4 regions of the Streptacidiphilus sp. PB12-B1b genome follow, and region 1 is predicted to be linked to each of the others. Evidence: riboswitches for the same ligand, from Rfam matches in the RefSeq annotation. Region 1 holds a riboswitch; each other region holds the start of a gene.
What was found. Region 1 has a riboswitch for cyclic di-AMP ahead of GXW83_RS35035 (LysM peptidoglycan-binding domain-containing C40 family peptidase). Riboswitches for the same ligand answer to the same signal wherever they lie in the genome.

Region 1 (7,007 bases):
CGTGGGCGAGGGCGGCCAGCGCGGCCGTCCGGGGGTCCGGGGGGATCCCGGTCCGGATGGCCGTGTCCAGCCGTTCCTTGATGGCGTTGTTCGTGCAGTCGTCCGACGCCTGGTACCGCGTCGTCGGCAGCACTCCGCACACCTGGCCCGGCACCGCCCGCACCATCTCGCACCGCTCCAGGTGCGCGAGGTACGTCTGGCGCAGCCCCAGCCGGGGCCCACCGATCCAGTGCACGGCACGCACCGCACTGCCACGTCTGCGCAGCAGTTCCAGGGCGTGGTCCAGTGTCGGGTCACCGGTCGGCCGTGGATTGACCACGGCGATCCGGTCCCCGTCCGGGACTATGCGTCCGGCCATGGCCAGCTCGACGAGCTGCGCTCCGGCCAGCCCGAGGTCAAGGGTCTGCGGTTGCGCGGTGGTCCCGGTCGTCGGGTCCAGTGCGAGCAACAACAGTTCCTCGGGAATTGTTCTGCGGCTCTTGCCCATCCAAGCCTCCCCGCGTGGATGAAGACAGCGTGACGCCTCTCACACCCTGCTGTCGAGAGTGCCTGGAGAGTGACACGACACCGTGATCTCTGGAACCGCCCGGATGAACCCCACGTCTGGCACTGGAGGGGGCGTCAACACCGAGGAATCGCCGGTGGAGGGCACCGCGTGCCAGGGTTTTCGCGGCCGTGAAGGAAACTGGTGCCGGAGCGTCGATCTCGGGCGCCCACCGGACACGCGAGGAGGTTGGGATACGTGGGCGAGTCCCCCGGCAGGGTGGAACGGAACGGCGACGCGGACGGGGACCAGGAGGTGACGGTCCTCCCGGACACACGGGACGACGCGGATCGCGCGGATCGCGCGGATCACCGCGAGCCGAAGGCCGCCGCGGGCGGCGCCGACGCCTCAGCGGGCCCGGACGAACCGGACGACGCCGCCGAGGACGTCCGCGAGGACGCGCGCGAACCGGAGCTGGCCGGCGTCGGCGCCGCCGCGGCCGCCCGGGACGGCGGATCCCGCACCGCGGAGCGCCCCGCCCCCCGCAACGGCGCTCCGCGCCCCGCCCCCGACCCCCGCAACCACCCCGCCGACCCCGCCCCCAACGGCACCATCGCCCCCCAGCCCACCCCCACCGCCGAAGCCGCCACCGAGGCCCCGGAGAACGCCCCCGCCGCCGACCGCGAAGCCGGTTCCAGCCAAGCCGACGGCAGCGAGAACAACGCCTCGCAGCCCGCCGCCGCCGCGCGCGACGGCGCCGCGCCTACCGGCCCCGCCGAGCGCGAGGCTGATTCCAGCCAAGCCGAGGACGACGACGCCTCCGCAGCCGCCGCGCCCGGCGCCGAGCCGTCCGCTGAGGCCGCTACCGCCGCGCGCGCTGGCTCCGCCGCGAGTGAGGTCGACTCGGGCCAGGTGGGAGACGGTGACGGCACCGCTTCGCAGTCCGCTGCCGCTCCCGAACTCGATGGCGACGCGCGCTCCGCCTCCGTTGAGGCTGATTCCGGCCAGGCCGAGGACAGCGAGGGCACCGCAGCCGCCGCGCCCGGCGCCGAGCCGTCCGCTGAGGCCGGTACCGCCGCGCGCGCCGCCGCTGCCGAGCGTGAGGCTGATTCCGGCCAAGCCGAGGACCGCGAGGGTGCTGCCTCGCAGGCTGCTGGCGCTGGCGAGGCTGGTGCCGCTGACGACTCCCGCGGTGCTTCTGCTGGCGGCCCTGAGGACGGGGCGTCGGTACCGGCTGCGGTGGACCCGCGTACGCCTGCCGGGGCGAATTCCGGCCAGAGTGGGGACACCCGCACCACGGAGCTGCGGACCGGTGCCGAGGCGCCCGCCCGGCCCGCCGCCGACCCGCGTACCCCGGCCGAGCCCGGTGCCGCGCCCGCCGCCGCTGCCGCGCGGAAGGCGACCGGCGACCCGCGTACCCCTGCCGCAGACCAGGCCGCGCCCAGCGCTGCCCCTGCCGCTGACAAGGCCGCGCCCGCTGCTGCCGCCGCAGGCGGGCCGGGGGACGAGGATGCGGCTACGGCGCTGCTACCGTCTGCCGCCGAGAAGCGGACTGCGCTGCTGCCGACGGTCGGTCCCGGGGGGCGTCCGGCTGACGCGCCGACCACCGCCCTGCCGACCGCGACCGCGACCGCAGCGGCGGCGTCGGCGGACCAGGCCACCCGTGCGCTGCGTCGGCAGTCGTCCCAGCCCGCCACGCCCGTGGCCCCCACGCCCGTGGCCCCCGCGCCGGCGGGCCCCGCCGACGGCGGGGAGTCCGTGCCGGAGACCACCTCCGAGGCGCTGGAGATACTGGCCACCCTCAGCAGCCGCCCGATGACCCCGCTGCGCCGCGCGCTCCAGCGCTTCCGGCTGTGGGGCGTGCTGCTGGCCCTGCTGCTGGTGATCCTCGCGGTGGTGCAGCTGCTGCGTCCGCTGCCCGCGCCGCGCCTGCGGCTGACGGCGGCGTCGAGCTACACCTTCGCCGGGGCGACGCCCACCCTCGCCTGGCCGGGCAGCGGGCAGTCCGCCGTGGAGGTCGACGGCCTGGGCATGCTGGGCAACAGCGGCGCGGAGAAGCCGGTGCCGATCGCCAGCGTCACCAAGGTGATGACCGCGCACCTGGTCCTCAAGGACCACCCGCTGACCGTCGGCCAGCAGGGCCCGCTGATCACCGTGGACCAGCAGGCGCAGGACGACTACACCAACGGGACCAAGGACGGCGAGTCCGTCATGAAGGTCACCAAGGGCGAGCGCATCAGCGAGTACCAGGCGCTGCAGATGCTGCTGATCCCCTCGGCCAACAACGTGGCCCGGCTGCTGGGCCGTTGGGACGCGGGCACCGACGCCGCCTTCGTCGTCAAGATGCAGCAGGAGGCCGCCGCGCTGGGCATGAACCAGACCACGTACACGGACCCCAGCGGCCTCCAGGACACCACCAAGAGCACCGCCGACGACCAGCTGAAGCTGGCCAAGGTGGCGATCGAGACGCCGGTGTTCCGGGAGATCGTCAGCACCACCTCGTTCTCGCCGCCGCAGAACCCGCTGACGTACAACACCAACACCCTGATCGGCCAGGACGGCGTCATCGGCGTCAAGACCGGTTCGGACTCGGCGGCGCTGGGCTGCCTGATGTGGGCGGCCCGGACGACCGTCGGCGGCACCACGCAGACGGTCCTCGGCGTGACGCTGGGCCAGCCCGCGCTGAGCGCGTCGTTCGGCATCCTCGACAACGCGATGGCGACCAGCAAGAAGCTGCTGGTGAGCGCGGAGAACGTGCTGCAGTCGCAGATCCTGGTGAGCAAGGGCCAGGTGGTCGGGTACGTGGACGACGGCGAGGGCGGCCACACGCCGCTGGTCGTCTCCAAGGACGTCAACGTCATCGGCTGGGCCGGGACGACCGTCCCGGTGTCGCTGGAGGCCGTGGGCGGCGCCGTGCCGCGCACCGGGAAGGCCGGTCAGGCGGTGGCCTACCTGGTGGTCGGCACGGGCGCCAGCGCCCAGCGGATTCCGGTCACGCTGCGGTCGGCGCTGGCCGAGCCCTCGTACGGGGCCCGGCTGACCCGCGTCTGACCCGTATCTGAACCCGCCTGGCCCGGCGCGGCCCCCGGTGCACGTGGACCGGGGGCCGCGCCGGTGCCGGGGAGGTCACATGTGCACCGGGGCCGCCTCGGCGTCCGCCTGCTCGGGGGCGGCGGCCGGCCTGCCGGAGGGGTAGAGCAGGCCGCACAGGACCATGCCGAACAGGAAGAACCCGGCGGACCACCAGTACGCCGTCGAGTAGCTGTGCAGCTGCGCCTGGGCCAGCACGGCGGGGGTGTGGTGCCTGCCGACGAGGTAGGCGGTGGCGGCGCTGGTGGCCAGGGTGTTCAGCAGCGAGGTGCCGATCGAGCCGCCCACCTGCTGGCTGGTGTTGACGCAGGCGGAGGCCACGCCCGCGTCGCGGGGCTCGACCCGGGCCGTGGCCGTGGACATCGCCGGGGCGAAGATCAGGCCGATGCCGGCGCCGAGCACCAGCAGCGGCGGCAGCACATTGGCCGCGTAGCTGCTGTGCAGGTCGAGCGCGGTCATCCAGGTCATCGCGCCCGCGCCGAGCAGCATGCCCACCGGCACGATCGGTCGTGGACCGATCCTCGGGACGAGGGAGTTCTGCGCGGTGACCGAGGTGATGATCAGCATGCCGATCATCGGCAGGAAGGCCATCCCGGTCATCACCGGGGAGTAGCCCAGCGACTGCTGGAGGTAGTACGTCAGGAACAGGAAGACGCCGAACATGCCCGCGCCGGAGATGAACATCGCCAGGAAGGACGCGGCCCGGAACCGGTTGAGCACCACCCGCGGCGGCAGCAGCGGGTGCGGGGTGCGGCCCTGCCACCAGGCGAAGACGGCGATGAGAATCACACCGGCGAGCAGGAAGCCCCAGGTGGCGACGGTGCTCCAGGGGTGCGACTCGGCGTTGGAGAAGCCGTAGACCAGGCAGAACAGGCCCAGCGAGACGATGACCGTGCCCGGGATGTCCAGCCTCGGCGGGTTGGCGGGCTTGCCCGCGCGCAGCAGCCGGATGCCGCCGGTGAAGGCGATGACCGCCAGGATCAGGTTGACGTACAGGCACCAGCGCCAGTTCAGGTACTCGGTGAGCACGCCGCCCAGCAGCAGGCCGACGGCGCCGCCGGTGCCGGCGATAGCGCCGTAGATGCCGAACGCCTTGGCGCGCTCCTTGCCGTCGCTGAAGGTGGTGGTGAGCAGGGACAGCGCGGCCGGGGCGAGCAGGGCGCCGAAGCAGCCCTGGAGGGCGCGGGCGGAGACCAGCACGGCGAAGTTGGGCGAGGCGCCGCCGATCGCGGAGGCGACCGAGAAACCGATCAGGCCGATGAGGAACACCCGCTTGCGTCCGACGAGGTCGGCGATGCGCCCGCCCAGCAGCAGCAGGCTGCCGAAGGCCAGGGCGTAGGCGGTGACCACCCACTGCCGGTTGGCGTCGGTGAAGCCGAGTTCCCGCTGGGCGGAGGGGAGGGCGATGTTCACGATCGTCGCATCGAGAACGACCATCAGCTGGGCCAGGCCGATCACCACCAACACCCACCATCGGCGGCTGTTGCCGGTGGCCTGGTCGCCGGTGGTGGATTCTGCGGTCGTACGTGCCATGGCCGGATCTCCGATCCGTTCAAATATGGACAAGTACGACACTATGCGGGGTCCGGGGGCCTGGCATCTGGGCCTGGAGATGCCGTCCGCACGTGCTGCATTCAGTGACCGAGGTCACACGGACTTGTAGTTTCAAGCCTCATCTGCCTAGCGTGCATCCTGTTCGCACTTATGCGGAACCAACTCTTCCGAAACGCCGAGTCCTGCCGGCGGAGGCGTTGGCACACGAGTACCGACACCACGGCAGGGGCGGGGGAACCAGGTAAGTCGCCGCGATTCCAGCATCGCGGCTAGGGGTGAAGCCGTGCACGCACGGCCGGGCAACTCCAGCCCGAATCCGACAGCTCACCTCGCAGGCGTGGGAGAGGAAAACTTCACCATGCTGCTGTCCAGCCGCGGCCGCCACCGCGCCGTTCCTGCCCGCCGTACCGCCACCCAGCGCCTGCTCGCCGGCGCCGGAATCGCCAGCGTCGTCGGCATGGCCGTCCCGCTGGCCGGCGCCACCAGCGCCATGGCCGCCCCGTCCTCCTCCGCCAGCGCCGCCAGCACCACCCCCGCGCCCGCCGTGGCCGCCGCGCCCACCTCCGCCGGCACCCCCCGCCGCGCCGCCGCGCCCGCCGGGTACACCGTCGTCGCCGGTGACTGGCTCTCCACCATCGCGCAGAAGCACCACGTCTCGGGGGGCTGGGAGCGTCTGTACGCGCTCAACCGCTCCACGCTGACCCAGGGCCCGGACCTGATCTACCCCGGCGAGCACCTGGTCCTCGACGGCACCGTCGTCGCGTCGCACACCAGCGCCCCGGCCGCCCCCGCGCCCAGCACCCCGGCCAGCACGACCAGCACCTCCGGTTCGGCCACCGGCTCGGGCTCGGGCACCGGCTCCAGCGACGCCAACACCGCCGCCTCGGCCGCCGCCCAGGCCGCCTACAACGCCGCGACCAGCGCCGGTTCCTCGACCGGCTCCTCCGCGTCGTCCAACTCCGGCGCCGGCTCCGGCTCCGCCTCGGGCTCGACCTCCGGCGACTCGGCCACGACCACCGCGCCCAGCTCCAGCAGCGGCATGGCGGCGGCGATCGCCTTCGCTCAGGCGCAGGTCGGCAAGGCGTACGTCTACGGCGCCACCGGCCCCGACGCCTGGGACTGCTCGGGCCTGACCCAGGCCGCGCTGGCCCAGGCCGGGATCTCCATCCCGCGCACCAGCGAGGACCAGGCCGCCGCCGCCACGCCGGTGTCCATGAACGCCCTCCAGCCCGGCGACCTGCTGTTCTGGTCCAGCGACGGCACCGCCGCCGGTGCGTACCACGTCGCCATCTACATCGGCAACGGCTCGTACGTCGAGGCCGCCAACCCCAGCGCGGGCGTCAAGATCGACACGATCAGCGACTACACCCCCACCTTCGCCGGCCGTTTCTGACCCTCGGCACCCAGCGGCGCCAGCCGCCGACAGCACTGCGCCCCACCGGACAACTCCGGTGGGGCGCAGCGTCATTGCCGTCGCGGTACGGCCGGTCAGGCGTCGCGGCGCTTGAGCAGCACGCCGGCGACGGCCAGCAGCACCACGGCGTAGCCGACGAACAGCGCGAAGCCGCCCCACGGCGACATCAACGTCGGGTCTGGGACGACGTTGAGCAGCGCGCCGCCGGCATTGCTGGGCAGGTAGGGCACGATGTGCGGGGCCCAGCTCGAGGGCAGCAGGTTGGAAAGGATCGGGATCACCAGCAGCAGGCCGACCAGGGTGGAGATGGCACCCGCGCCGTTCCGGATCAGCGCGCCGAGGGCCACACCGAGCAGGCCGACGACGGCCAGGTACAGGCCGGTCCCCAAGACGACCCGGGCGACACCGGGTTCGGACAGCGTCACGGATCGGCTGTAGTGCGACAGGATGGCCTGGCCGCTGTAG
Region 2 (7,007 bases), 2.4 Mb from region 1:
GGCGGACATCTCCCGGCCGAGCATCAGCGAGACCAGCCGCAGCCGGTTTAGCCCGGCCATCGCGCCGGTGTGCACCGCCCGGCCGTCCCGCAGCACGGTGACCCGGTCGCAGATCCGGTAGAGCTCGTCCAGGCGGTGGCTCACGTACACCACCGCGATGCCCTGCGCGCGCAGCCCGTCGATGACCGTGAACAGGGTCTCGACCTCGCGCGGTTCGAGCGAGGAGGTGGGCTCGTCCATGATCACCACCCGGGCCTCCACGCTGACCGCGCGCGCCAGCGCGACCATCTGCTGCGCGCCCAGCCCCAGCGTGTGCAGCGGGCGGCTGACGTCGGCGTCCACCCCGTAGCGGCGCAGCGCCCGGGACGCCTCGCGGTTCATCCGGCGCTGGTCCACCAGGCCCAGCCGACGCGGCTCGCGGCCCAGGAAGAGGTTGCGCGCCACCGACATCAGCGGGATCAGGTTCACCTCCTGGTAGATCGTCGAGATGCCCGCCGCCTGCGCCTCCAGCGGGCTGCGGAAGCTCTGCTCCCGGCCTGCCAGGCGCAGCGTCCCGGAGTCGGGGCGCAGCACGCCGGTGACCGCTTTGATCAGGGTGGACTTCCCGGCGCCGTTCTCGCCGACCAGGGCGTGCACCTCGCCCGGCAGCAGCCGGAAGTCGACGCCGCTCAGGGCGTGGACCCCGGCGAAGCTCTTGCTCACTCCGGTGACCTCCAGGACCGCCTCGGGCACCGGAACGTCTGGCTGGGGTGACACTCACCGCCTCCTTGCTGTGGATCGGGCCCGCAGGCGGCGGGGCGCTGGGGGTGCGCCCCGCCGCCAGGGGCTCAGTGGACCGGCTCGGCGGACCGGGCTCAGTAGACGAGGCCGCCGGACAGCGCCTGCGCCGCGTTGGCGGGGGTGAAGTGGTTGTCCTTGATGATCACCTTCGGCTGGACGCCGGTGCCGCCGTAGAAGTCGGTCAGGGACTGGAAGGCCAACGGTCCGAATCTCGGGTTGGTCTCGATGTCGGCCACCAACTGCCCGTCGGCGACGTCCTGCACGCACTGCTGGGTGCCGTCGATGGACACGATCTTGATGTCCTTGCCGGGGGTCTTCCCGGCGGACTTGATGGCCTGGATCGCGCCCAGTGCCATCTCGTCGTTCTCGGCGTAGACGGCGGTGATGCCGGGGTGCGACTGGAGCAGCTGCTCCATCACCGTCTGCCCGTCGGTCTCGTCGAAGTTGGCGGTCTGCGAGGCGACGACCTTCAGCCCGGGGTACTTGGCGGCTATCTCGGCGTTGAAGCCGTTGGTGCGGTCGGTGGAGACGTTGTTGCCGGGGGTTCCGGACAGCACCGCGACCTGCCCCTTGCCGCCGGTGGCCGCGCCGAGGTCGTCGGCGGCCGTCTGGGCCTGGCCGTAGAAGTTCGAGCCGATGAAGGCGACGAAGTCGGTGCAGGCGGTGCCGTTGGCGGTGCGGTCGATGGTGAGCACCGGGATCTTCCTGGCCTTGGCCTCGGCCAGCGCCGGGCCCAGGCCCGCGGAGTTCTCCGGGGCCACGATCAGCACCTTGGCGCCCTGCGCGATCATGTCCTCGATCTGCGAGTTCTGCGCGTTGACGTCGGCATTGGCGTTGCGCTGGATCAGCTTCACGCCCAGGGACTTGGCCTGTGCGGTGATGCTCGCGGTCTCGGTGGCGCGGAACGGGTTGCTGGTGGACTCGGACTGGGAGAACCCGACGATGGTCCTGCCGTCGGTGATGTCGAGCTTCGGCACCCCGCCCGCGTAGGTCTGGTACGTGCAGCCGGAGCCGGCGCCCGCCGGGGCGGAGGCGGCGACGGTCTGCTGGGCGGCGGCGGTGTCGGCCCCGCCGGTGGTGGCGGCGCCGGAGGCGGTGGCGTTGCCCGCGTTGGTGCAGGCGCTCGCGCCGAGGCACAGGGCCGCAGCCAGGGCCGTTGCCGGGACGGCTCTGCGCAGGGGAATGGCGTGCATACGCCGATCACATCCTTGTGGAGGTGGGTGGGTGCCCCGCGGATGGTTCCGCAGGCGGCCGCCGGGAGCGGGCCGCCTGCGGCCCGGGGAGGGCATTCCAACGATGTAACAGGAATATTGATGACAGCGCTCTCCCGGCCTGTCAAGGCTTCCGGCGCGGTCGGATGGGTGCGCGCGCAGGCTCGACACGGCTGTCGGCGGCGGTACTTGACGCCGCGGACGCCGGAGCGGCTCAATGATGCGTTACAACGATGGACAGGCTCCGGCCGGGCCCCGGACAGCGCTTCGCCCCGCCACGGGGTGGCGGGGCGAAGGGCCTGGCGGGGGAACAGCGTCGGCTCTACAGGTGCCGCATCGCGTAGACGGTGCCGACGGTGTCGATGGACTCGTAGCGCACCACCGTGCCCTTGTGCGGCGCGTGCAGGATCATGCCGTTTCCGGCGTACATGCCGACGTGCGTGTCGTCGTTGAAGAACACCAGGTCGCCGACCTGAAGGTCGGACTCGCTGGCGACCGGGGTGCCCTGGGTGACCTGGTCGTAGGTGGTGCGGCCGATGTTCAGCCCGGCCTTGTCGTAGGCCCACATCATCAGGCCGGAGCAGTCGAAGGTGGTCGGGCCGGTGTGGGACCACACGTACGGGTCGCCGAGCCGGGTCTGCGCCGCGGCGAAGGCCGCCGCCTCGACCGCGTCCCCGGCCGAGGCATGGCCCAGGTCCACCGGGGCGCCGCCACCGCTACTGTCACCGCCGCCGTTCCCGTCCCCGGCTCCGTGGCCGCCGCTGCCGTTGTGGGCGGTCGTGGTCGCCGGGGCGCCGTTCAGCTCCTGGTCGACGGCGAGCCGCTGGGCGGCGGTGAAGGAGTTCAGCCGGGCCTGGGCGGCGCTCAGCTTCTGCTGGACCTGGGTCTTGGCGGCGGCCAGCCGGGCGGCGGACGCGGCCAGCGCCCTGAGCTTGGCCTCGGCCGTGGCCTTCTCCCTGTCGAGCGTGGTCTCGGCGCCCTGCAACCCGCTGAGCAACTCGGCCTGGCTGGAGTTGAGTTGAACGGTGGTGGAGGCCTGGTCCAGGTAGTTGGAGGGGTCGGCCGAGAGCATCAGCTGCACGGTCGGGTCGATGGTGCCCCCGTCCCGGTACTGGGCTGCGGCGGCGGCCCCGAGCAGCGACTCCTGCGCGTTGATCGCGGCCTGCTGCCGGGCGATCTCGTTCTGAAGGACCGTCACCTGCTGCTGGAGCTGCTGCTGTTGCTCCTGCGCGGTGTCGTACCGCTGCACCGCCGCGTCGGCGGCGACGTTGTCGGCCTGCACCTCGGCGGCGAGCGAGGCGGTACTGGGCGGCGGGGCGGCCTGCGCGGACTGCGCGTTGGCGGTGATCGCCACGGTGGTCGCGGCGACGGCGGTCAGCACGGTGACCCGGGTGCGGTGGGGCGTTGGGGTACGGCGATGGGACGCCACGAAGGCGAGCTCCTTCTTCCTCGCCCGCCTACCGGGTTAGCTGACGGGTTCGGGCTGGAAGATCGCCCTACGGCGCCTCACCGGCAGTGACCGGCCTGACGTCGATTCACCCCGAGGAACGAGTGGTTCCCCGGCTCCGAGTTGTCGGCTCTCCTGCCGCGCCTCGGACTCGGCGGGAACACCGCTGCCACCCGGCGGGTGATCGACAGCGCGGTGGTTCGCTGACCGACTTTAGTGATCCAACCGTGATTAGTTCAATGCTTGTCGGTAAAGATTACTGATGCGCCGAAAGGTTCCCGCAGGCATCCCGCGGACGGGCGGAGCACAGCCGAGACACCCCCGACAAGGGAGATCCCCATGAGCATGCCGACCGGTCGGACCTTCCTCCTGGTGCACGGAGCCTGGCACAGCGGCGCGTGCTGGGAGCGCGTCGTCCCGCTGCTGACCTCCGCCGGACACCGGGTGCTGGCCCCCTCGCTGACCGGCCACGGCGACAGGGCCCACCTGCTCAGCCCCGAGGTCGGGCTCGACACGCACGTCCAGGACGTCGTCGGGCTGATCACCGGGCAGGACCTCACCGAGGTGGTCCTCGTCGGACACAGCTACGCCGGGCTGGTCATCTCGTCCGCCGCCCACCAGATCCCGGACCGGATCGCGCACCTGGTCTACCTCGACGCCATGGTCCCCGAGGACGGCGAGAGCGCGCTCGACGTCATCCCGCTGACCCAGACCCTGATCGACCAGGCCGCCGCGTCCGGCAGCCCCTGGCGGATACCGCCGCTGCCCGCCCTGCCCCCGCCCCACGGCCTGTTCGGGGTCACCGACCCGACCGACGCCGCCTGGCTGCAAGGGCTGCTCACCGACCAGTCAGTGCGCTGCTTGGTGCAACCGGTGCACCTCGGCAACCCGGCCGCGGACGCCATCCCGCGCACGCACATCCACTGCGTCGCCGGCCCGCCGGACGGCCCCGCCCGCCGACCGGTTCCCGCGACCCAGCCCAACGGCGCCCCGGCGCAGGTACGGGAACTGGCCACCGGCCACGACTGCATGGTCACCCAGCCGGCCGAGCTCGCCGGGCTGCTGCTCACCCTCGGCTGAGCCGCCCGCCGGCCGGGCCGCCCCACCCGGCGCTGCCTACCCATGGCAGGGGCAGGCTGCGCGCCGCGCGACCGCACATACTGAATTCCATGAACGGCACATCGCAACTCGGCGAGTTCCTCCAGGCCCGTCGCTCCCAGCTCCGTCCCGAGGACATCGGGATGCCCACCTACGGCGAGCGGCGGAGGGTCTCCGGCCTCCGGCGCGAGGAGTTGGCGCTGCTGGCCGGGGTGAGCGTGTCCTACTACACCCGGCTGGAGCAGGGGCAGTCGCTGAACGCCTCGCCCGAGGTGTTGGACGCGATCGCCGGGGCCCTGCGGCTGGACGAGGCCGAGCGGCTGCACCTGCACGACCTGGCCCGCCCGGAGCGTCAGCGCGGCCGGGGGCGGCGGCCCGCTCCGGAGCGGGTGACCGACGCGGCGCGCCAGCTGCTGGACGCCCTGGCGGACGTCCCCGCGGTGGTGATCGGCCGCCGCAGCGACGTCCTGGCCTGGAACCGGCTGGGGCACGCGCTGTTCGCCGGACACCTGGAGCCGGACGCCGCCGAGTCGCCCGCCCGGCGCCCCAACATGGCCAGGCTGGTGTTCCTCGACGCCCACACCCGCGAGCTGTACGCGGACTGGCCCAGCAAGGCCAAGGCGGTCGTGGGCAATCTGCGCCTGGTGGCAGGCCAGTACCCGCAGGACTCGGCACTGCACACGCTGGTGGGCGAACTGAGCGCCAAGAGCCCCGACTTCGCCTCGATGTGGGCCGACCACCGGGTCAAGGACTGCACGGTCGCCGCCTACGAGATGCGGCACCCGCTGGTCGGCTCGCTGACCGTCACCCAGCAGACGCTGAGCCACGGGCCCGGCCCGAACGTCGTGGTCGCCACCGCGGCGGCGGGCTCGCCCTCGCGGGCCGCGCTGGACCTGCTCTCCCAGGCCATCGACCGGCCCGCCACCGCTGCCGTCACCCCTGCCCCCACATCTGCCCCGGAAGGACGAGGGGCCCAGGTCAGCCCCGGCTGACCCCCGTCACGGCCCGCCGCCCGCACTGAGCCGGCGGCGGGCGATCACTCCCCCCGGGAACGGCCGACCGTCGGCCGCTGCCCCAACCCGCCATGGGCGCCTGCGCCCTGGCCGGACGCACCTTTCACCCATGCGCCGCCGTGTGGCTGCCGCATGCCCGAAAACAGTGAAGGAACCATGTTCACCAAGCTCTCCAAGGCCGCCCTGTCCGCCGTCGGCCTGTCCGCCGCCGCCGTCCTGGCCACCTCCGCCCTGGCCGTCCCCAGCGCCTCCGCGGCCTCGGCGCCGCTGAGCGACGCCCGTGTCGCCGTGCACTTCGACCTGGCCGCCGGCCAGACGCCGGAGAACGTCGCGCCGGCCCCGCACGGCGGCAGCTACGTCACCTTCGCCAAGGCCCGCCAGGTCGCCGAGGTCTCCCGCACGGGCACGATCCGGGTCCTGGCGACCCTGCCGCTTCCGGCCGACGGCGGCGTGCACACCCCGGCCCTCGGCTTCCCGCTGACCCTCGGCATCGTCCGCGGCCACGACGGGACGCTGTACTTCCTGTACGCCACCGGCACGGCCGACCTGACCGGCGTGTGGCGGCTGCGCCCCGGCGGACAGCCCGAGCGGATCGCCGCGCTGCCCGCCGACAGCCTGCCCAACGGCCTGGCCCTGGACGCCCGCACCGGCAGCCTGTACGTCGCCGACTCCGCACTGGGCACGGTGTGGCGCGTGCCCACCTCCGGCGGCGCCGCGCAGTCGTGGTCCACCGACCCGGCGCTGGCCCCGTCCGGATTCCTCGGCGCCAACGGCCTGAAGCTCCGCGACGGCGCGGTCTGGGTCACCAACCTGGACCGGGGCACCATCGTGCGCATCCCGGTCCTGCCGAACGGCAGCGCCGGCCAGGCCCGGGTCACCGCCACCGGGCTCACCGGGATCGACGACTTCGCCTTCACCGGGCGCGGCGACCAGATCCTCGCCGCCCTCGACACCGTCAACCAGGTCGCACTGGTCCAGCCCGACGGCAGCCACTCCATCGTGCTGACCGCGGCCGACGGGCTGGAAGGACCGACCTCCATCGCGCTGCGCGGCGACACCGTCTCCGTCCTCAGCGCCGCCTACCTCACCGGCACGGACCCCGACCTGGTCCTCGCCCACCTGAACAACTGACCCGCGCAGCCCCGCTGTTCACCCGTAACCACGCAAGGAGCCATCCATGAACGAGCTCACGCTCGGCGACGTCACGGTCACCCGCATCGAGGAGATGCACGGCCCGATCATGCCCGCCGACCAGTTCTTCCCCGACCTGCCCGAGCAGGCGTGGAAGGAGCACCGGCAGGCGCTCGTGCCCGACCACCTGGGCGCCGACGACGCCATGGTCCACACCGCCTTCCAGACCTGGCTGCTGCGCAGCGAGGGCCGGACCATCCTGATCGACACCGGCGTCGGCAACGGCAAGAGCCGCCCCGGCGTCCCGTCCTGGACCGGCCTGGAGTC
Region 3 (7,007 bases), 1.2 Mb from region 1:
TGCTCCCAGCATTGCCCGGCGGGGCCGAAAGGGCCGCGCTGGGCTGGGACGTGTGGGGGACGGCGTCCCGGCGCGCGGGGGTAGGCCATAGGGTTCTGGGGTAGCCGCATCCGGGACGACCGGGTGTCCCGCGAACCGAGAGGACCGCCCCATGACCGTCCCCCTGCCCACCGAGGGGACCAGGTGGCGCTGCACCCTGTGCGGCAACCTGACCCGCTTCGACGTCACGCGCTCCTCCCGGGTGGTCGAGTTCGTCCACCTGGACCTGGCGGGGGAGCCCCGGGTCGAGGAGCGCGAGGTGCTCAGCGAGACCGTCGAGTCGGTGCGGTGCCGCTGGTGCAGCGCGGTGGACCAGGTGGAACTGGTCGACCGGCCCGGTGCGGAGGCCGAGGCGGCGGCGCAGGCGGAGCGTTCCGAGGGCTAGTACCCGGCTTCGGGTAGTGGCGCAGTGACGAGTGGGGGGCTGGACGGGCGAGAATGGTCACCAGGCGGGCGACGCCCGGGGACCGGATCGGAGATACAGGACGTGGTGGATTCAGACAGGGCGGACAGCGCCGGGGGCCCGCAGCGGCTCGACGACGCGGCGCCGGTCCCTGCGCTGCCCGCGCCGCACACCGCTCTCCGGCCCGCCCCGCCCACACCCGACACCACCGTCGACGCCGGGGCCGAAGCCGAGCCCGATGCTGCTGCCGACGCCGCACCTGACGCCGCTGCCGCGCCCGACGCCGCTGCCGACGCCGCGCCCGCGCCCGAGGTCGATCCCGACGCCGAGGCCGCGGCGGATGCGGCCGGGGCGGGGGAGCAGTTGGAGCGGCCGTTGCCGGAGGGGGTGCGGCGGCGGGTGGTGGGCATCGCCGCCGACGCCCTGGCGGCCGTGCCCTCGGCCGAGCTGCCGCCGCGGCTGCGCCCGTACGCCAAGTTCACCCCGGTCCAGCGGGCCCGGCGCGGCTCCACGGCCATCGCCGCCGCGCTGGAGGCCGACCCGCAGTTCCGGCTGCGGATAGCGGACCGGGTCCGGCTCGGACAGCCGGACCTGGTCAGCGTCCTGGAGTCGGGCGTGGTCCCGGCCGCCGTCGATCCGCTGGACGTCGCCGCCGTCGCCTACCTGCTGCGCCCGGCGGGCTGGAGCCGGCTGGTCGGCGAGGCGGGGGAGGAGGTCGAGCGGGTCGAGTCGGAGGGCGCCGCGGCCGAGTCCGCGCGGCTGGTCGAGAAGCTCCAGGCGGAGCTGTCGGCGCTGCGCGACACCGCCCGGGCCGACGCCGAGCGCAGCCGCAGCGAGCTGGACGCGGCGAAGAAGGAGGGCGACTCGCTCCGCCGGAAGCTGCGCAGCCTGGAGGCGGACACCCGGCGCGCCGAGGCGGTCACCCGCAAGGTGACCGCCGAGCTGGAGGCGCTGCGGTCGTCCGGGGCGACCGAACGCGGCGCGGTGGACAGCGAGTTGCGCCGGCTCAAGCACCGTCTGGCCGAGGCCGAGTCGGCGCTGGAGGCGTCCAAGCGGGCCTCGCGCGAGGGGCGCAGCGCGGAGGACATGCGGCTGCGGCTGCTGCTGGACGTGGTGCTGCAGGGCGCGCAGGGGTTGCAGCGGGAGCTGGGCCTGCCGCCGCTGTCCGGCCGTCCGGCCGAGTCGGTGGAGGCGGTCTCGCCGACCACGGCCTCCCCGCACGACGTGGCCCGCAGGGCGCTGGACGCGGACGATCCGGCGCTGCTGGACCAGCTGCTGCAGCTGCCGCTGGCGCACCTGGTGGTGGACGGCTACAACGTCACCAAGAGCGGCTATCCGACGCTGCCGCTGGAGAAGCAGCGGGCCCGGCTGCTGAACGGCCTGTCGCTGCTGGCCCGGCACAGCGGCGCCGAGGTGACCTGCGTGTTCGACGGCAAGGATCTGGACGCGCCGGTGCCGATGGCGCCGCCGCGCGGGGTGCGGGTGCTGTTCAGCCGTTCGGGCGAGACCGCCGACGAGCTGATCCGGCGGCTGGTGCGGGCCGAGCCGGAGGGGCGCCCGGTGGTGGTGGTCTCCACCGACCGCGAGGTGGCGGACGGCGTGCGCAAGGCCGGGGCGCGTCCGGTGCCCTCGGCGATGCTGCTGCGGCGACTGGTCCGCACCTGAAGGTCCGTTTCATCCGATTACTGAGACGGACATTCTTCGCATTAGCTGACTGTTTTCGCCCTGAGGGCGACAGATTGATATCGATCTCACTAGTCTCTGCTCTCGAACCTCTGTCCTGACGATCGCCCGACCGGGTGATGCGGGGGTTCCCGCCCGTGCCCGGGCGTCGCAGCGGGGGTCGCGGCGCGGGCCCCTCGGCGGTCGCCGGAAGGGAACTGAGACCTCGTGGCCTCACATCGCCGCCCGAAGCAACCGAGCCGCGCCCGCGTGTCGGTCCTCACTGCTGCGGCGGCGACGGCCGTAGCGATCTCGGCGCAGGCCGGTGCGCAGGCGGCGCCCAAGCTGACGCTCAGCCAGGCCACCAAGGAGGTGGCGGCGGACCGGCAGGCGGCCGACGCGGCGGGACAGAAGTACGACCAGGCGCAGAGCCAGGAGCAGGCGCTGCAGCAGCGGGTGGCGCTGCTGCAGAACGAGATCGCCCGCGAGCAGTCCACCATCAACACCGAGGAGGCCCAGCTGGGCGCCGAGGCGGCGGCCCAGTACCGGACCGGTGCGGTGGACCCCTCGGTGCAGCTGATGCTCTCCACCGACCCGACCGCCTACCTCAACCAGGCGTCGGTCCAGGGCGAGCTGGACTCCAGCCAGGCCGCGGTCTTCTCGGGCGTGGAGGCGCAGCAGCAGCTGCTGGACCGGCAGAAGGCCCAGGCCACCGCCGAGCTGGCGGCCGAGCAGGCGCTGCTCAAGCAGATGCAGCAGAACAAGGCCGCCGCGCAGTCCCAGCTGAAGAAGGCGCAGACGGTGATGGCCTCGCTGACGCCGGTTCAGCAGGCGCAGGTGAACGGCGGTGGCGGCGGCGGGTACGGCTCGATCGGCGGCGACCGCAACGGCTCCACCATGTCCCCCAGCCAGGTCGACCTGAGCGGCATCTCCGCCGCGGCGCAGACGGCGATGCGGGCGGCGCTCAGCAAGGTCGGCGTCGCGCCGTACCAGTGGGCCGGCGCCGGGCCGGACGCCTTCGACTGCTCGGGCCTGGTGATGTGGGCCTACGCGCACGCCGGCATCAGCCTGCCGCACTCCTCCTACGCCGACGAGTCGGTGGGCAGCTACGTCAGCCCGTCGGACATCCAGGTGGGCGACATCGTGGTGCTGGAGGACGGCGCGCACGTCGGCCTGTACGCGGGCAACGGCATGCTGCTGAACGCCCCGGAGTACGGCTACACCGTCTCCATCATGCCGATCTCCGACTTCGGCGGGGTCGTCGCCGTCCGCCGCATCTGACGCTGCCCTCCCGTGATGTGACTGTTACCACATCTGTCCCCCTGGTTCGACCGTTCTGACCGTTTTGGCAGCGATGTCGACGGCATACGGTCACCATGGGACTGCGGTGCGTCGCTGTTCCGACAGGAAATCGAAGCGTCAGAAACATTTTCCTGACAATGATTTGAACGGATCACGGTTGGGTCACTAGTGTCGGGGGCCGAACCACCGCGACGTCGATCACCCGGTCCGGGTGGCAGCGGAGGTTCCCGCCGAGTCCGAGGCGTGGCAGGGCGCTCGCCGCCCACAGGGGATGCCGACAACTCGGAGCCGGGGAACCACTTGTTCCTCGGGGTGAATCGACGCCAGGCCGGCTCCCAGCCGGTGAAGCGCCGTAGGGCGATCTTCCAGCCCGAACCCGTCAGCTCACCCGGTAGGCGGACGTAGGAAGAAGGAGTACCGCCTTCGTGGCGTCCCACCGTCGTCCCAAATCGCCGGGTCGTACCCGGGTGACCGTGCTCACCGCCGCCGCGGTCACCGCCGTGGCCATCGCCGCCAACGCGCAGTCCGCGCAGGCCGCTCCCACGCCCACCACCGCGTCGCTCAAGGCGCAGGTCGAGCAGCTGAACACCGCCTCCGACACCGCCGTGCAGAAGTACGACGCGGCGCAGGAACAGCAGCAGCAGCTGCAGAAGCAGGTCACCACCCTGCAGAACGAGATCGCCCGGCAGCAGGCCGCGGTCAACGCCCGGGAGGCGAGCCTGGGGGCCACCGCCGCCGCGCAGTACCGCGAGGGCACGATCGACCCCTCGGTGCAGCTGATGCTCTCCTCCGACCCCACGGACTATCTGGACCAGGCGTCCATGAACCAGCAGGTGGACAACAACCAGGCGACCACACTGTCCTCGCTGCAGACCGAGCAGGCCACCCTGGACAACGAGAAGTCCGACGCCGAGGGCAAGCTCAAGGCCCTGGACGCCACCAGCAAGCAGCTGGCCGAGGCCAAGGCCCAGGTGCAGCAGAAGCTGGCCGCCGCGCAGGCCAAGCTGAACTCCTTCACCGCCGCCCAGCGCGCCGCGGTCAACGTGGCCCTGAACACCGCGCCGGCCACCACCACCGCGCACGTCGGCAGTGGCGGCAGCAGCTACGGCAGCAGCGCCGACCTGGGCCACTCCGCCCCCGGCGACTCGGTCGAGGCCGCCGCCTTCGCCGCCGCGCAGACCCGCATCGGCGACGCGTACGTCTACGGCGACACCGGCCCGACCACCTTCGACTGCTCCGGTCTGATGATGTGGGCCTACGCCAAGGCCGGCATGGACATCGGCCGCACCACCTACGACCAGATCGACGTGGGCACCCCGGTGTCCAGCGTGTCCGACCTCCAGGTCGGCGACCTGATCTTCTTCAACGACGACTCCCACGTGGGCATGTACGCCGGCAACGGCATCGTGCTGCACGCGCCGCACCCCGGCGCGGAGGTGCGCTACGAGTCGCTCAGCACCATCGGCTCCATCTACGCGATGCGCCACCTCTAGCCTGCGGGCCACCGGTCCTCCGGTGGCACCGAACAGCGGCACGGGTCCGACTCCCCACCGGGGAGCGGGCCCGTCGGCGTACCCGGCCCCGCCCAGGTCGCGGGCGGCCCCGCCGATGTGTGCGAAATGGGCGAATATTTTCGCTGTTGTGGGGGTTTGGACTAGCCGCGTCGGACTCGCTAACGTCTGGCCTCGGCCCTCCGTGTCGTCGACCGCCCTCCCCGGGCGGCGCCGGGGGCCGCCAGGCCCGTACCGACGCAGCCGACGTCGCGCCCCGGGCCCGGCACCGGACGAACGGAGCCCGCCCACGTGGCGTCCCATCGACGTGCCCGACCGCCGGCCCAGGGCCCAGCCGTGGCCGCGCTGTCCCGCACCGCCGTCAGCCTGCTGGCCGCCACCGCCGCCGTCCTCGCGGGCGGCGGCAGCGCACTCGCCGACCCCGGCGCGCCCACCACCCCGAGGGCGTCCAGCAGCAGATCACCGCGCTCTACGGGCAGGCCGAGGTGGCCGGGCAGCGCTACGACGGCGCGGTCGAGCAGGCGCGCGCCCTCCAGCGCGAGACCGCGCAGCTCCAGCAGCACATCGCCGCCGAACAGCAGGACGTCGACGACCTCACCCAGGGCATGGGCGCGCTGGCCGCCGCCCAGTACCGCCAGGGCGGCGGCATGGACCCGGTGATGCAACTGATGTTCAGCTCCGACCCGGAGCAGTACCTGGAGCGGGCCACCACCATGGACGAGGCGGACGGCGCGCTCGCCACCACGCTGCATTCGATCCGGGCCGAGGAGCAGCAATTGGACCGGGACCGGGCGCTGGCGGCCGGGCAGCTGGCCCGGCTGGAGCAGGTCCGGCAGACGGTCGCGGGCAGCAAGGCCGAGGTCCAGCACCGGATCGGCCGCGCCCAGGCGCTGCTGGCCACCCTCTCCGGCGCCCAGCGCCAGCAGCTGGCGCAGGCCGAGGACAGCGCTGCCGACACCGCCGCCCAGGCCGCCGCCGCGGTGCTGCCGCCCGGCGAGGGGCCCGCCGACAGCCGGGCCGCCGCCGCCCTGGCCGCCGCCCAGTCCGTCCTGGGCCGGCCCTACGTCTACGGCGCGACCGGACCCGGCGCCTTCGACTGCTCCGGGCTGATGTACTGGTCCTGGCGGCACGCCGGGGTGGTGCTGCCGCGCACCTCGCAGGAGCAGGCCTTCGCCGGGCGGCGGATCCCGCTCAGCCAGGCCCGGCCCGGGGATCTTGTGATCTACTTCGGCGATATGCACCACGTCGGCATGTACGCAGGCAACGGGATGGTCATCCACGCCCCCTACCCGGGTGCCCGGGTGCGGTACGAGCGCGCCACCGACATGCCGATCGCCGAGGTGGTCCGGGTCTGATGCCGATATCCCGGCGCGGGCTGCTCACCGGCACGGCCGCCGCGCTGCTCGCCGCCGGGGCCGCCGGCTGCGCCGACCGGACCGGGCCCGACCAGGACGCCGCCGCCCTGGCCCGGCTGCTGGACCGGCGCGCCCGGGCGGTGCTGCGCCGGGACCGGGCCGCGCTGGCGGCCACCGTGCTGCCCGGCGCCACCGCGCTGCGCACCCGGCAGCTCGCCTGGCTGGACAACCTGGCCCAGGTGCCGCTCGCCGCCTGGGAGTACCGGCTGCAGGCGCTGGACGCCTACCCGCTGCCCGCCGCCCTGGGCTCCGCCGGGAGCGGCGGCCGGCGCCGCGCCGCGCGGGTTCACCTGCGGTACCGGCTGGCCGGGTTCGACACCGAGCCGGTCACCGCCACCGCCTACCAGACCTTCGAACGGATCGGCGGCGCCTGGTACCTGGGCTCCGACACCGACCACCCCGGCGGCGACGTCCAGCTGTGGGACCTCGGCCCGGTCACCGTCGTGCACGGCCGCTGCTGCCTGGTCCTCGGGCTCGGCTCGGCCGCCGCGCTGCCGCCCTACGCCCGGCTCGCCGACCGGGCGGTACCGGCCGTCAGCGCGGTGTGGGGCGACGGCTGGGGCCGGCGCACGGTGCTGCTGGTGCCGTCCACCACCCAGCAGTTCGGCAGCCTGCTCGGGGTGGACCCGCAGGGCTTCGCCGGGACCGCCGCCGTCACCAGTGGCGAGTACGGCG
Region 4 (7,007 bases), 6.6 Mb from region 1:
GGCGCGGGCCACCAGCCGCCACCGTTCCCGTACCAGCCGCAGCCGCACGCGCACCCGCCCCTCCCGCAGTCGCAACCGCAGCCGCAGTCGGCAGCTCCCGCGCCCCTGCCCGCGCCCGGCCCGGAGCAGCCCGCACCGGCGTCCGAGCCGCACCAGCCGCCCGCGCATCCCTCCCACTGAGCCTCCGTATCCCCGGCCCGTCGGAACCTTCCGGGTCGCCCCCGGCGTTGTCCCTTTTATCCGCACGCTGCGTGCGGGACGCCGACAATGCGTCAGGAGGCCCGCGGATGACGGATGGCATCTATCGCATGGCTGTGACCAGCGGCCACGCCCACAGAGACACCGTCTCCCTGGCCGAGGAGCAGGTCCGGCACTGGCTGAAGGCGCAGCACTACGACGGCCCGGTCGCCGAGGAGGGCCGACATCGCGTCGGCTCGCAGGCTGTTCTGGACTGCTCGCTCAAGGAGCGCGTGCGGGGCGCGAAGGGCGCGAAGGAGTCACTCGCGCGCTGGCGGTTGCGGGAGTTCACGCTCCAGGGCATCTGGCAGACCTCGCTCACGGTGAGCACGCCCACCGGCGGACGCACCTGGGTGCGGCTGGATGCCGAGCTGCTCCCGGCGCGGGGCGTGGCCGTCGCCAAGGCGCCCGTCCCCTCCCTGGCCCGCGGCCTGCTGGACGTCCTCTCCGCCACCGAGGGCGAGCACCCGGGCGCCGCCTCCCTGCATGCGATGCCGACCGTGATCGAGCGCGGCGACCTGGACGAGGTCCTGGACGAGCTGTGCGATCCGGACCGCCGGCTGCCCATCGTCGTCGCCAGCACCCCCTCCCACACCGACTTCGACGACTGGCTGGCCGAGACCGTCGACCCGCTGCTGCGCGGCTGCGCCGGGCTGGCCGTCCTGTACGCCCTGGCCCCCGGCGCCGAGCGGGAGTTCAACCGGGCGCTGGAGCACCACCGGGTGTTCGGCGGCGCGGTCCGCACCTACCTCCCCGGCCTCGACCCGGCCTGGCAGCCGGACGCCCAGCGGCACCGGGTGATGGCCCGGCACACCTTCGAATCGGATCTGCGCCGCGCCTCCGGGCTGCTGGCCTGGCTGCCGCGCCGGCTCGCCGTGCAGACGCCCATGCCGGACGCGCTGGCGGCGCTGCCGCCGCTGCGGGCCCGGGGGCTGACCGACAGCGGCGCGGAGATCGACGGCGTGCAGCCGGGATCGCTGCTGGTGGACACGCACGAGGAGGAGGCGCTGGAGGAGCGGGCGCGCGCGGGCGAGATCCAGGAGGTACGGCGCTGGCTGCGGGCGGCCGAGGAGCGCGAGTCGGAGCTGGCCGCGGAGTACGACGAGCAGTACAGCGAGCTGCGCGAGGCCCGCACCGAGGTCCGCTCGCTGCGCGGGCGCCTCGCCGCCGCCGGGTACCCGGACCTCGCCGACCACGCCCCGGCCGAACGCGACCTGCACAACGACCCGGCGTCCTTCGCCGAGCTGCTGGAGCGGATGGACGAGTTCCCGCTGCTCCGGTTCACCGGCGACCCCCGGCTGACCCGCGACCTGGACCAGCAGACGGACCACCCGACCTGGGTCCGTATGGCCTGGGACGCCCTGCTCGCCCTCCAGGACTACGCCGAGGCGGCGGTCCGGGGCGAGTCCGGCGGGGACTTCCGCCGCTGGTGCGAGAACACCCCGGCCGACTGCCACGCCTTCCCCCCGCGCAAGGTGATCCGCGACGAGTCCCGTACCGTCCGCTCCCACGGCAAATGGAAGAGCGAACGCGAACTCCCGGTCCCGCTGGACGTCAACCCGGCCGGCGAAGTCTTCATGGGCGCCCACCTGCGCATAGGCGGTGGCGGCACCGCCCCCCGGCTCCACTACCACGACGACTGCTCAGGCACCGGCCGCATCTACATCGGCTACATGGGCCTGCACCTGCACAACACCCGCACCAACTAGCCCAGCGCGACCCACGACCCCGCCGGGGGTCCGGGGGTTGCCCCCCGGGGGATGGAGCATCGGCGACATGGGCCTGCACCCGCACAACACCCGCACCAACTAGCCCAGCGCGACCCACGACCCCGCCGGGGGTCCGGGGGTTGCCCCCCGGGGGATGGAGCATCGGCTACATGGGCCTGCACCCGCACAACACCCGCACCAACTAGCCCAGCGCGACCCACGACCCCGCCGGGGGTCCGGGGGCTGCCCCCCGGGGGATGGAGCATCGGCTACATGGGCCTGCACCTGCACAACACCCGCACCAACTAGCTCGGCGCAGCCCCCGCGCCAATTGGGGTGGCCGGGGGCGGGTTAGGGTGCTGGGAGGACTAGTGCAGGAGGTCGTACGGACATGGCGCGGATTCCCTCATCCCTGGTCGCGGCAGCCGGCCTGATCGGCGGCTACGGTGTCGCGCGGGCGACGAAGCGGCGCGAGCTGGGCGGTGCGGCGCTGCTCGCCGCGGGTGCGGTCGCGGCGACGCAGTGGAAGCGGACGGCGGGGCCGGTCACGGCCGGTGCGTTGAGCGGCCTGTACGTGGCCGCGTTCGCGGGCTCGCACCCGCTGGCGAAGAAGCTGGGCGCCTGGCCGTCGGTGCTGACCGTCGCCGGTGGCGTTGCGGTGGCGTCCTGGGCCGCGGTGGACCGCCGGGCCTGACAGCCCGGACGCGAGAGGTGAGAGGTCCGGACGGCAGCTGAGCCGTCCGGACCTCTCGTGTCTGCAGTCCGATCAGAGGATCAGAGGACAAAGAGGACCCGCGGTCAGATGCTGAGGCCGCGCTCGGAGAGCCACTGCGCCGGGTCGACCGGCTCGCCGCCGCCGGGGCGGACCTCCAGGTGCAGGTGCGGGCCGGAGACGTTGCCGGTGGCGCCGACCCGGCCGATGGGCTGACCGGGCGTCACTTCGCCGGAGCCGACGCCGATCGCGGAGAGGTGGCAGTACCAGAGCTCGGTGCCGTCGGGCAGGGTCTCCACGACCCGGTAGCCGTAGGAGCCGGCCCAGCCGGCCGAGGTGACGGTGCCCGCGCCGATGGCGACGACCGGCGCGCCGGTCGCGGCGGAGAGGTCCAGGCCGGTGTGCAACTGTGCCCAGTAGGTGCCGGACTGGCCGAAGCCCGCTCCGACCACGGCCCCCTGCACCGGGGTGACCAGGGTGCCGAGCTGCTGCTGGTCGGCGGCGGCGCGGGCCTGCTGCTCGGCCTGGACGACCTGCGCGGCGGCCTCGGCCTCGGCCCTGGCCTGGGCCTCCTGGGCTTCGGCCTGGGCGGCTGCCTCGGCGGCGTGCTGCGCGGAGGCGTGGGCCTCCGCCTCGGCGTCGGCCCGGGCGGCGGCGAGCTTGGCGGCGGCGGCCTGCGCGGCCTGGCGGCGGGCGGCGTCGTCGGAGTCGGCGCGCTGCTGCGCGGCCTGGGCGCGGATGCGGTCGGCGAGGGCGGTGCCGGGGTCGGCGGCGGTGGCGTCGCGTTCCATCAGCGCGGTGGTCCCGGTGGACAGTTCAGCGGTGGCGTGGTCCTGGACGCTGAGCGAGGGCTTGGCGCCGGTGGGCCTGGCGTCGCCGATGGTCGCCGCGTGGGCCGGGGTGGCCAGGCCGATCGCGCCGGTGGCGCCGACCGCGGCCATGGCCGCCAGGCCGAGGACGGCCGAGGGCGCGATCCCTGCGGGGCGCTGCGGCGCCTCGGGTTGCACGGGTGCCCACGCGGACTGGTACGACGCCACGATCGGCGTGCTCCTTTCCTTCCCTAGCGCCGACCGGGTTAGCTGACGGGTTCGGGGAGGAAGGTCCCCTACAGCCTCGCGGCTGATTCACCCCAGGTACGTGGTTCCCCGGCTCCTGGGCGTCGCACGGGGCGGCGCCCAGCAGGATTAGGCGACAGAGCACGACGCCGCTCGTCGAACGGCAGAACTTCGTGCTGCGTTATCAAACGTTAATCCTAGAGACGATTGATTCCAAGTGGTTCGGGGAGGCAGCTGGCAACTCACGTTGCATACGCGGCTTTTGTCCGCATCGGTGCACCGGATCGACACACGCCTGTCATCAGCGGACCAGGCAGAACTCATTGCCCTCCGGGTCGAGCATGACCTGGAACGCGCCCTGGTCGTCCGTCCGGACCTCGCCGACGGCCCGCGCGCCGAGCCCGATCAGGGCGGTGCGGGCGGTGGCGATGTCGGGGACGTCGATGTCCAGGTGCAGCCGGTTCTTCCGGCTCTGCTTGCCCTCGGGCACCCGTTGGAAGGCCAGCCGGGGCTGGCCGCCGGGCGGGTCGACGTAGGACCAGTCGGGCGCGCGGTCCACCGGCAGGCCGCCCACCAGCGCGGCCCAGAAGCGGGCCAGCCGCGCGGGCTCGGCGCAGTCCACCACGATCTCGTCCAACCGGCCCATGCCCGCGGTCGGGCCCTCGCTCGTCACCACTCCGCCACGCTAGCGCCGTACGGCCCGGGACTGCGAGGTTCCGGCGCGACGCGGGCGGGTGAAGCTGCCGAAGGGTGAAGCTGCGGGCGGGTGAAGCCGTGGGCGGGCGCGCCGGTCAGTGCTGGGCGGCGGCCGGGCCCGCGCCGCTGTAGAGCCAGTCGACGAGGAGGTCGGCCAGCTGGTCGGCGGCCAAGGCGCGGGCGTTGGCGAAGCGTCCGTCGCTGTCGCCTTCGAGGAGCTTGCCGTCGGGGGCGAGCTCGACCAGGGCCGGGATGCCGACGCTTCCCAGGTCGACGTAGCGCTGGGCGAGGGCCAGGTTGTGGTCGAAGTGGCCGACGTCGATGGCGACGGTGTGGTAGTTCCGGGCCAGTACCTGGTGCACGCCGGGGGTGTCGACCAACGCGGACATCGCGCGGCAGTCCTCGCACCAGGCCGAGCCGAAGTCCAGCAGCACCGGCCTGCCGTCCGCGCGGGCGGCGGCGAGGGCCCGGGCGACGTCGTCGGAGGCGTCGGCGGCCGGGTCGTAGCTGTCGGGGACGGGGTCGAGGGTGACCGGCGGCAGCGACAGGAACGGCCGGGCCAGGCCCAGGCTCTCGTCCGACGGCTGCCCGGGGCGTCCGGCGGCGCCGGCCCCGGCTGCGGGGCGTCCACGGCCGACGACGGTGACGCAGCCGCCGAGGCAGCCGCCGAGGACGAGTACGGCCAGGGCCCAGGCGAGCGCCCGGGACGCGGCGCGGAGGCCGGTCATCGGCGGGGCCCTCCTCGGTCCGACTCCGGGGCGCCTACCGCCCCGGCATCAGTTGAGCAGCCGGGCCGCGCCGCGCCCGGTGCATCGCCGGGGCGCGGTGCGGCAATCACCCCGTCGGGTGACTGCCGGGCCGCTCACCGCCCGGCGGGCGCAACCAGGACGGGACGGGACGGCCGCCGGGCCAGGCGCCGGTCAGCCCCAGCTGAGGTAGGCCAGGCTGCCGAGCCCGGCGAGGGTGCAGTAGATGGCGAACGGCGTGAGCGTCCGGGTCTCGAAGTACTTGGTGAGGAAGCGCGTCGCCACGTAGCCGGCGACGAACGCGGCGACCGAGCCGGCCAGCACCTGCCCGCGGATGCCGTCCCCGGCCGGGCCGAGCAGCGAGGGGACCTTGAGCAGCGCGGCGGCGCCGATGACCGGGGTGGCGAGCAGGAAGGCGAAGCGGGCGGCGTCCTCGTGGCGCAGGCCCTTGAAGATCCCGGCGCTCATGGTGACGCCGGAGCGGCTGATGCCGGGCAGCAGGGCCAGCACCTGGGCGCCGCCGACGATGGCGGCCTGCTTCCAGTTCAGCTTGCCGGTGATGCGCAGGTCGGACACCTCGTCCGGGTGCAGCGGCAGGCCGTCGGGGCCCAGCTCGTCGACGGCGGCGTCCCCGGCCCGGCGGCGGCCGCTGCCGCCGCGCTTCAGCCGCTCGGCGCCGTAGAGCACCAGGCCGTTGAGGGCGAGGAAGGCGGCCGCGACCTTGGGGGTGCCGAGGGCGTCCTGGAACACCTTGTTCAGGGCCAGCCCGACGATGCCGACCGGGACGGTGGCGACGATCAGCAGCCAGGCGAGCTTCTGGTCCACGGTCTCGATCCGGCGCTGGACGACGGAGGTGAGCAGGCCGCGGATGATCCGCACCCAGTCCCGCCAGAAGTAGACGACCAGGGCCAGCGCGGTGGCCAGGTGCAGGCCGATCAGCACGTTCAGGTACGGGGAGCCGGCGGCGGAGACATTGAGGTCCCGCTTCCAGGAGCCGCCGATGAGGGCGGGCACCAGGATGCTGTGGCCGAGGCTGGAGACGGGGAAAAGCTCCGTGACGCCCTGGAGCAGGCCGACGCCGATCGCTTCTGGATACGTGAGGACGGACATCGACGGCCTTCAGCAGACAGGGGCAAACACTGGGCAGTCAGAAAGTACTACAGAGCTGTAGACCCCCCGTCGCCGGGCCGTCCTTGTTCACCGCTCGGACGCCCCGAATTCACCGGAACCTCCGGCCGCCGTGGGGCGGTCGAAGGTTCCGGTGAACGGGCCGGGCGGCCTCGGGCGGCCCGGGCATCCCGGTCAGGCGACGGACTGCAGCTCCGGCCGCAGCTCGGGCCGGGGCCGGGGCAGCGCGGCGGAGCCTGCCACCACCCGCTCCGGGTGCACCGCGTTGTCCTGGAGCGGCGTCAGCTGGTGCCGCAGCCGCAGCGCCAGCACCGTGATCAGGACGGTGCAGCCCGCCATCACGGCCAGGTAGGCGACCGAGGCGCCCGCGCCGACCAGCAGCACGCCGGCCGCCGGGCCCATGGCCACCGCGATCTGCTTCACCAGCGCGAAGGCCGCGTTGTAGGTGCCGAGCAGCCGGGCCGGGGCCAGGTCGGCGACGATCGGCCCGAGGGTGGGCGCCAGCAGCGCCTCGCCGACGCCGAACAGCGCGTAGACGGAGACCATGGCGACGGTGGCGATCATGGCGTCGCCGCGGATCAGCCCGGCCACCCCGGCCATGGCCCAGGCGCCGAGCCAGACCAGGCCGGTGGCGGCGATGGCGGCGCTGCGGCGGCGGCGCGCGGTCATCCGCACGACGATCATCTGCAGCACCACGATCACCAGGGTGTTGGCGCCCAGGGCG

Region 2: another riboswitch for cyclic di-AMP. It lies ahead of GXW83_RS14495 (C40 family peptidase); the one in region 1 lies ahead of GXW83_RS35035 (LysM peptidoglycan-binding domain-containing C40 family peptidase).
Region 3: another riboswitch for cyclic di-AMP. It lies ahead of GXW83_RS09130 (NlpC/P60 family protein); the one in region 1 lies ahead of GXW83_RS35035 (LysM peptidoglycan-binding domain-containing C40 family peptidase).
Region 4: another riboswitch for cyclic di-AMP. It lies ahead of GXW83_RS32210 (M23 family metallopeptidase); the one in region 1 lies ahead of GXW83_RS35035 (LysM peptidoglycan-binding domain-containing C40 family peptidase).

Annotation. Positions count from the first base shown of each region.
Region 1 covers NZ_CP048405.1:830,617-837,623, forward strand. Annotated here, with positions in the region: gene GXW83_RS03870 (GPP34 family phosphoprotein) at 1-487, opposite strand, end outside; gene GXW83_RS34775 (hypothetical protein) at 743-3,535, shown strand; gene GXW83_RS03880 (MFS transporter) at 3,611-5,107, opposite strand; cyclic di-AMP (ydaO/yuaA leader) riboswitch at 5,292-5,481, shown strand; gene GXW83_RS35035 (LysM peptidoglycan-binding domain-containing C40 family peptidase) at 5,466-6,521, shown strand; gene GXW83_RS03890 (ABC transporter permease) at 6,617-7,007, opposite strand, start outside.
Region 2 covers NZ_CP048405.1:3,190,404-3,197,410, forward strand. Annotated here, with positions in the region: gene GXW83_RS14485 (sugar ABC transporter ATP-binding protein) at 1-756, opposite strand, end outside; gene GXW83_RS14490 (ABC transporter substrate-binding protein) at 855-1,973, opposite strand; gene GXW83_RS14495 (C40 family peptidase) at 2,314-3,420, opposite strand; cyclic di-AMP (ydaO/yuaA leader) riboswitch at 3,431-3,605, opposite strand; gene GXW83_RS14500 (alpha/beta fold hydrolase) at 3,778-4,518, shown strand; gene GXW83_RS14505 (helix-turn-helix domain-containing protein) at 4,608-5,528, shown strand; gene GXW83_RS14510 (hypothetical protein) at 5,706-6,680, shown strand; gene GXW83_RS14515 (MBL fold metallo-hydrolase) at 6,727-7,007, shown strand, end outside.
Region 3 covers NZ_CP048405.1:2,003,530-2,010,536, forward strand. Annotated here, with positions in the region: gene GXW83_RS09110 (rhomboid family intramembrane serine protease) at 1-1, opposite strand, end outside; gene GXW83_RS09115 (hypothetical protein) at 152-424, shown strand; gene GXW83_RS09120 (NYN domain-containing protein) at 530-2,107, shown strand; gene GXW83_RS09125 (NlpC/P60 family protein) at 2,375-3,385, shown strand; cyclic di-AMP (ydaO/yuaA leader) riboswitch at 3,669-3,820, shown strand; gene GXW83_RS09130 (NlpC/P60 family protein) at 3,832-4,899, shown strand; gene GXW83_RS09135 (C40 family peptidase) at 5,403-6,272, shown strand; gene GXW83_RS09140 (hypothetical protein) at 6,272-7,007, shown strand, end outside.
Region 4 covers NZ_CP048405.1:7,390,274-7,397,280, forward strand. Annotated here, with positions in the region: gene GXW83_RS32195 (PrsW family intramembrane metalloprotease) at 1-180, shown strand, start outside; gene GXW83_RS35180 (hypothetical protein) at 309-1,946, shown strand; gene GXW83_RS32205 (hypothetical protein) at 2,338-2,640, shown strand; gene GXW83_RS32210 (M23 family metallopeptidase) at 2,745-3,695, opposite strand; cyclic di-AMP (ydaO/yuaA leader) riboswitch at 3,708-3,859, opposite strand; gene GXW83_RS32215 (VOC family protein) at 4,015-4,359, opposite strand; gene GXW83_RS32220 (co-chaperone YbbN) at 4,505-5,137, opposite strand; gene GXW83_RS32225 (undecaprenyl-diphosphate phosphatase) at 5,330-6,265, opposite strand; gene GXW83_RS32230 (MFS transporter) at 6,458-7,007, opposite strand, start outside.